One region of the Alteromonas sp. Mac1 genome, then DNA from elsewhere that is predicted to be linked to it. Evidence: predicted binding sites of a transcription regulator. Region 1 holds the regulator's gene; the other holds the start of a gene.
The links. Region 1 encodes FliA, which starts transcription of late flagellar genes. Its sites were predicted from a motif close to CTAAAGNTNNNNNNNNNNNNGCCGATA; they were not measured.
Positions count from the first base shown of each region.

Region 2: AV939_RS03950 (HAMP domain-containing methyl-accepting chemotaxis protein) is a predicted target of FliA. The motif match lies at 1,457-1,483, and genes of this name have one in related genera.

Region 1 is NZ_CP013932.1:2,324,708-2,328,641, reverse strand. Features, by position in the region: gene flhF (flagellar biosynthesis protein FlhF) at 1-698, shown strand, start outside; gene AV939_RS09915 (MinD/ParA family protein) at 695-1,561, shown strand; gene AV939_RS09910 (RNA polymerase sigma factor FliA) at 1,558-2,289, shown strand; gene cheY (chemotaxis response regulator CheY) at 2,326-2,709, shown strand; gene AV939_RS09900 (protein phosphatase CheZ) at 2,744-3,508, shown strand; gene AV939_RS09895 (chemotaxis protein CheA) at 3,521-3,934, shown strand, end outside.
Region 2 is NZ_CP013932.1:948,599-952,532, reverse strand. Features, by position in the region: gene rsmA (16S rRNA (adenine(1518)-N(6)/adenine(1519)-N(6))-dimethyltransferase RsmA) at 1-192, shown strand, start outside; gene apaG (Co2+/Mg2+ efflux protein ApaG) at 202-576, shown strand; gene AV939_RS03955 (symmetrical bis(5'-nucleosyl)-tetraphosphatase) at 588-1,403, shown strand; gene AV939_RS03950 (HAMP domain-containing methyl-accepting chemotaxis protein) at 1,630-3,654, shown strand; gene lysC (lysine-sensitive aspartokinase 3) at 3,779-3,934, opposite strand, start outside.

The sequences.
Region 1 (3,934 bases):
TATTGGCTAATCGCATTAATGTGACAGGTAACGATATACTTACGCAAAAGGGCGCAGTAGCGTTAGTGGGGCCAACCGGAACAGGTAAAACTACTACAGTAGCGAAATTGGCTGCCCGCTACGCACAGAAATACGGTGCTGACTCCGTTGCCATGATTACGATAGATACTTACCGTATTGCAGCGTTTGAGCAATTAGCCACATATGGAAAAATTATTGGTTGCACGGTCCGTAAAGCACAAAGTAGTGAAGAATTATCAGATTTATTGTTTCAATTACGCCATAAGAGACTAGTGTTAATTGATACGGCAGGCTTTAGTCAGCGAGATAGTCGATTAATTAAACAGATAAATCAATTTGATAACGGCCAAATGCAGCCAGTGAAAAAATACCTAGTAGCGCAAGCGAATACCCAATATGCTGCGTTGCAACGTATTATAGATGCGTACGAAGGGGTGGAACTTAGCGGTTGTATCTTTACAAAGCTTGATGAGTGCTACTCTCTAGGCGAAGTGCTTAGCGCTGCGGTGGAGTACCAGTTACCTGTCAGTTATGTAACAGATGGACAGAAAGTTCCTGAAGACATTAAGATTGCAGAAGCAAAATCTTTAGTATCTGCTGCTGCAAAGCTTTATAAAAAGTACGGTTTGAATCATACTACTAGTAACAATGTGGTTAAAACAGCACGAGCAGTATGATTGATGATCAAGCGAGTAGCTTACGAAAAATGAAGCAATCACGATTAATCAAAGTTATCGCCGTCACCGGAGGTAAAGGTGGCGTTGGTAAGACAAATATTACGCTAAACACAGCTATTGCTATGGCAAAGCAGGGAAAGCGAGTAATGGTATTGGATGCAGACTTAGGTCTGGCCAATGTGGATGTAATGCTAGGATTGCGCGTAGAGAAAAACCTCTCACACGTTTTATCTGGTGAGTGTACCTTGGACGATGTACTCGTTACGGGCCCTCACGGTATAAAAATAGCACCAGCCACATCGGGTTCTCAATCAATGGCAGAGCTATCACCAACGCAGCATGCAGGGCTCATTAGAGCTTTTAGCGAATTGCGCTCGCCCATTGATGTGCTTATTGTAGATACCGCAGCGGGTATTTCCGATATGGTGCTAAGTTTCTCCAAAGCCTCTCAAGATATTATGGTGGTAGTGTGCGATGAGCCCACTTCACTCACTGATGCCTACGCGCTAATTAAAATTCTTAACCGAGAGCACGGTGTCTTTCGCTTCAAAGTGGTCGCCAACATGGTCCGCGATGTTAGAGAAGGTCAGGAGCTTTTCAGCAAATTATCTAAAGTAACAGGGCGATTCTTGGATGTTGCGCTAGAATTGGTTGCAACAGTTCCTTTTGACGAGAACATACGCAAAGCAGTACGTAAACAAACGTCAATTGTAGATGCTTACCCGAGTTCTCCGGCAGCAGTGGCGATTAGCCAGCTAGCAACCAAAGCAGCATCATGGCCTATTCCTGCGCAACCAGGTGGCCATTTAGAATTTTTTATTGAACAACTAGTAGCAGATAAAGCAGTAGGAAGTCAGCGTTGAATAGCAAAGCAGCCGCTTATCAACAGCAAACGGACAAGTCACAATTAGTTGAGCGTCACGCTTCGCTGGTGAAGCGAATAGCACACCACTTAATGGCGAGATTACCAGCCAGTGTTCTTGTCGATGATTTAATCCAGTCAGGTATGATTGGACTGCTAGAAGCTGCACGAAATTTTGACGGTTCCAAAGGTGCAAGTTTCGAAACCTTTGCAGGTATTCGTATTCGCGGCGCCATGCTTGATGAAATAAGAAAAGGTGATTGGACACCTCGTTCTGTTCATAAAAATGGAAGGGCAATCACCGAAGCTATCTCTCAAGTTGAAGGTGAAACAGGCCGAGACGCGCGAGATGTTGATATTGCAGCTAAAATGAATGTCAGCATGCAAGATTATCATCAAATGCTTAACGAAGTGAATGCTGGAAAATTGGTGGGTATTGAAGACCTAGGTGTTTCTGAAGATGTTATTTCTACAGAAAAAAACCGAGGCAGCGATGCACCGTTAGAAGATTTGATGCAAGGGGCTTTCCAAAAAGCGCTAGCACATGCTATTACTACATTACCCGAACGGGAAGCGATTGTACTTTCTTTATACTATGATGAAGAACTGAACCTTAGAGAAATTGGTGAAGTTCTTGATGTTAGTGAATCGCGAGTGAGTCAAATTCATAGTCAGGCCATGTTAAAACTCAAATCACGAATGAAATCGTGGCAAGTTGACGAAGAATAGAAATTAATAACAATTAACCCCTCATTGGAGGCTATTTTGGATAAAAGTATGAAAATTCTCGTGGTTGACGATTTTTCTACCATGAGACGTATCATAAAGAACCTGTTAAAAGATTTGGGTTTTGCCAATATCCAGGAAGCGGACGACGGTAACACCGCGCTGCCTATGCTACAACAAGGTGATTTTGACTTTGTTGTAACAGATTGGAATATGCCAGGTATGCAAGGTATCGACTTATTACGCGCTATACGTGCCGACGATAAGTTGAAACACCTACCGGTTCTTATGGTGACAGCAGAAGCGAAGAAAGAACAAATCGTTGCCGCAGCGCAAGCTGGTGTGAACGGTTATGTTGTTAAACCTTTCACTGCCGCTACGTTGAAAGAGAAATTAGACAAAATCTTCGAACGTTTAGGTTGATCCAGACGCTCACCAGAGAAATGAGGTTTACTGGATGTCGACAAATGAAAGTGTCTCTATAACGCTCGAAGAAGCCAAAAAATTGGTAGCGTATCTTGAAGAGGGCGATAACGCATCTGCGAACGCCGTCTTAGAAGCCGTTTCGATGAAAGAGTCCATTGAGCTCTTTGCTGAAGTTGGTAAATTAACGCGTCAACTTCATGATTCGTTAAATAACTTCCAAATCGATGAACGTATTAAAAATTTAACCGTTGATGACATTCCTGATGCGCAAACGCGACTGATGTACGTTATCGAAGAGACGGAAAAAGCGGCCAATACCACCATGGATGCTGTTGAAGAGTGCATGCCAATTGCGGAAGTGCTTTCCACGCGCATCGAAAAAATTATGCCGGAGTGGAAAAAACTGATGAATCGTCAACTTGAGTTGGGTGAATTCAAAGTTTTATGCGCAGATTTAGACGAATTGCTAGAAGACGGATCGAAACAATCGTCTAAGCTTACATCATTGCTTACCGAAGTGTTAATGGCACAAGGTTATCAAGATCTTACCGGTCAAGTTATTCGCAGAGTGATTGAACTCGTAAAAGAAGTGGAAGATAGCTTAGTTAATATGCTGACGATGTTCGGTGAACCCGAACAGTCAGAGCAAGACAAGCCATCGGAAGCGAAAGTCGAAAAAGTTAACAAGATTGATGGTGTCGAAGCCGAAGGTCCAATTATTGATGCAGACCAACGCGATGATGTGGTATCTGGCCAAGATGACGTAGATGATCTTTTGTCTAGCTTAGGTTTTTAGGGGAGCGGGCGCATGGCGTTTGATGTTGACGAGGATATATTACAGGACTTTCTAGTTGAAGCTGGGGAGATCCTTGAACAATTACAAGAACAGCTCGTTGATCTGGAAAATAATCCTGAAGATGGAGATTTACTTAATGCTATCTTCCGGGGTTACCATACCGTAAAAGGTGGCGCCGGCTTTTTGTCGCTTACCGAATTAGTTGAAATTTGCCACGGTGCAGAAAACGTTTTCGATGTAATGCGAAACGGACAACGTACTCTTACGCCTGAATTGATGGACACCATTCTTCAGGCCACCGATGTAGTAGTAGATATGTTTGAGCGTGTTAAAGCGCAAGAGCCGCTAGTACCTGCAGACGCAAAGTTAGTTGATTTGCTGCATAAGTTAAGCACCCCAGAAACCCCAGATGAAAATATCTTTGGT
Region 2 (3,934 bases), 1.4 Mb from region 1:
GAGCGAGTATGCGCGCAGGCGTTTAATCAACGTCGTAAGACAATACGAAACTCGTTGAAAGAAAGTCTTACTGAAGCACAAATCAGCGAACTGGGTATAAACCCAACCGTAAGGGCTGAAGTGCTATCCTTGCAGGATTTCGCCACCATAGCGAATGCAGTATCAGCGTTAGAAGAAGCACAAGAAAATTAAAGTTAGCTTATGAATGAGTCTGAAATTAAGGTGCGGGTGAAAACCCGTCACCTGCCCGAACATCTACCTTCTGATTCGCCACAATTCGCGTTCGCTTATCACGTGACCATTGTGAATGACAGCCAGGAAACGGTACAACTGATTAATCGTTACTGGCAAATTACCGATGCTAACGGTAAAACCTCAGAGGTGAGTGGCTCAGGAGTTGTCGGTAAACAGCCCATATTAAAACCGGGCGAAGATTTTGACTATACCAGTGGTGCAGTACTTGATACCCCGGTAGGAAATATGCAAGGCTATTACGAAATGGAGCGTGAAAACGGTGAACGTTTTCGTGTTCCCATTGAAGTATTCCGTTTAGCGGTTCCCAACATTCTTCACTAAGTTTGAGACTTATGACCTATCGCAACACCTTTGTAGTGGGTGATATTCAAGGCTGTTATGGCGGGCTACAGAAACTGCTAAAAAAAGCCAATTTCTCTGCGGATAAAGACAAACTCATCGCCGTTGGCGACTTAGTTGCCAGAGGCGAAGACTCGTTAGGCACCTTACGGTTTCTAAAAAGCTTAGGTAGCAGTTTCGAGACAGTGCTAGGAAACCATGATCTTCACTTGTTGGCTGTTGCGAACAAAATTCGTAAACCTAAGAAAGCTGACAACCTTCAGCCCTTGCTTGATGCTCCCGATTTAAAAGCATTGCTGGATTGGCTTCGCCAGTTTCCCCTCGCTAAAAAAATCAATGCCAACCATACTATTGTACATGCTGGTCTCTACCCTCATTGGAGTACAGACACGCTCGTCAGCCTAAGCGATGAAATCAGTCAACAATTACAATCAAAGCACTATACTGACTTTTTGAAAAACATGTACGGCAACACGCCACTCAAGTGGTCTGATAAACTTGAAGGCGTATCGCGAACTCGCTTTATTGTAAACGCATGTACCAGAATGCGCTTTCTAAACGCAGATACTAGTTTAGAGTTTGAGACAAAAACCCACCCTTCTCAGGCTTCGAAGTCTGTTGTGCCTTGGTTCAAAGTAGACAATACCCATCTTAAGGCGCAAGAACAGATACTTTTCGGTCATTGGGCTGCACTTAATAGTGAGACGCAAGATAATCGTTTTGTCGCACTAGACACTGGCTATGTTTGGGGTCAAGAAATGACTATGCTGGATGTCAACACAGGTAAGCTCATCAGAGTACATGCGTAAATTACTTAATTGATACAGCAAACTACTAAATCACAAATTCTTGTGCTTTACTTGTTAACTTAATAGCTTACCTGCCGATACTCTGGTTATATACGTTAGTCTATAATCCCATTACAGTTCATGTTATACATTTTAATACCTTATTCTAGGTCATTGAGGTGTATTTTGGACGTAGTGCGGGGTAGTATCGTCACGCAAAAGAATAAAAAATAGTCTAGGAGTTTCAATGAAGATTACAGTAGCCACTCGCGTAATCGGCGGTTTTGTAGCAATTACTTGTCTACTGATTGTCATTAGCGTTGTTTCGTTGTTTAACCTCAATTCCATCGGTTCAGCAACCGAAGAGGTAAATGACGTAGCGCTTCCTACAGTAGCGGGGAGTAACGCCTTAAAAGCGAACTTTCTAAACATGGGTAGATTGACATTCGAAGCCTATATTGAAGAAGATTTATCGGGCCTTCAGGAAAAGCGCACTGCATTCAATCAAAGCCGAGATATGTTCGAGACTGAATATAAGAAGCTTGCCACTGCAGTTGCCAATGAACCTGAACTGCAAAGTAAGTTGAACAGTGTTCGAGCTTCCTATGATAACTACATTAAAAATGTTGAAGCGGTTTACCTGAACCACCAAAAGTTCATGGATATTCGAAATACCATTGACGACCGTTTAGGTGATGCTGAAGACAATGCTGACGATGCATCTACTTACCTACTAGACTTTTCAGACCTTGACGCAGTGCAAAGTGACCCAAATCTTAGACGCGCAGCAGATATTGGTAGCCAACTAGAAACCTCATTACTTTCTTTACTTACCGTTTCTTATGAATACGTAAAAACCGAAACTATCGTACGCTCTCAAACTCTAGGTAACGAAGTTGACTTAGTGGTAGATAAGGTTGCTACTTTACTTAGTGATATGGGCCAAGCCGCTGGGCAGCGCGACCAATCTGGTACTCTTAGCGATATTAATGAATTGGTAAACGATGCCCTAAATGCGATTACCGCCAGTGATGGCGTCATGGCGTTGCATGTAGAAAGACTAGAGCGCAGAAATGACTCTGAAACCGCGCTTACTGCTTCAGATAAAAACATTGCGAATGGTATTGTGGAACTTGAGCAGCTTCTCTCTCTTGCCGACGCAAAAGCAAAAGACGTTGAAAACCAAGTAAATGGTGCTATCACCACAGGTAACATTATTATCAGTGCGGTGGTTATTCTCTCTATCGCGATAGCCATCATTATTGGTTACATAACAGTACGTGCCATTACTCGCCCGCTGTACCGCGTGAACGAGTTGCTTACCGTAGCATCGTCTGGAGACTTAACCCATCGCCTTGACGATTCTGCTGAAGATGAATTTGGCCTATTAGCTAAAAACTGTAATAACTTGATTGGCAACCTTAAAGAGCTGATTTCAGGAATTAACACCCGTGCCGAGCAACTTGCCGCGGCATCAGAACAAACCTCAGCCGTTACTGCGCAAACCACCCATTCGATTCAAGATCAGAAGTCGCAAATTGGCCAGGTGGCAACAGCTACTACAGAAATGCACTCTACCTCGCAATTGGTAGTGCAAAACGCTGAAGATACGCTGAGCCAAATTCGCCATGCAGATGCAGAGGCTGAAAATGTACGTCAACTCTCGCTTGAGAATAAACGTATTATCGAAATTCTAGCTAAAGACGTACAAGACGCTGCAGATGTTATTAACAAACTTCATCAAGACAGCGCCAGCATCGGTGGCATTCTTGATGTTATCCGCGGCGTGGCCGACCAAACTAACCTACTTGCCTTGAATGCGGCCATTGAGGCTGCCCGTGCGGGTGAGCAAGGTAGAGGCTTTGCGGTAGTTGCTGATGAGGTCCGTACTCTTGCCAGCCGTACGCAACAGTCTACGCAAGAAATCAACGCTATGATTGAGGTACTTCAAGCGGGTGCTGAACGCGCGGTATCGGTAATGAATCAAGGTAAAGAGCAAACCGTTGCCTGTGTAGAGCAAACGGAAAAAGCGACTCAAGCCCTTGATATTATCTCTGAAGCTGTACACAAAGCTCACGACGTAAGTTCTCAAATTGAGCAATCGGCACGTGAACAAAATACTGTGTCACAAGAAATTAGCGAGAAGCTTGAAACTATCGTTAATATTGCTGAAGAAACCACATCAGGTGCTCAGCAAACTTCTGACTCTAGCCACGAAGTGGCAAGACTTGCTGAAGAACTACAGCAATCTATCCGTCAGTTTAAGGTATAACACCACACTGAGTATTTGGTTTGGTTTAATTTGGTTAAATTGGATTGACTTAAATAGTCTGCTTTAAATGAAAAAGGGAAGGTTAACACCTTCCCTTTTTTGTCTGTGAAAAACACATATCACGCTATTCGAAGAGCGCTTTATGTAAGTCCTTCACTATTTTATCGCTGTCAGTTTCATTCACTAGGAATGACAGATTGTGCGGATTCGCACCGAAACAAATCATGCGCAAGTTAAAGTCAGACACCGCAGCAAAAATCTTGCTAGACACACCAATTGC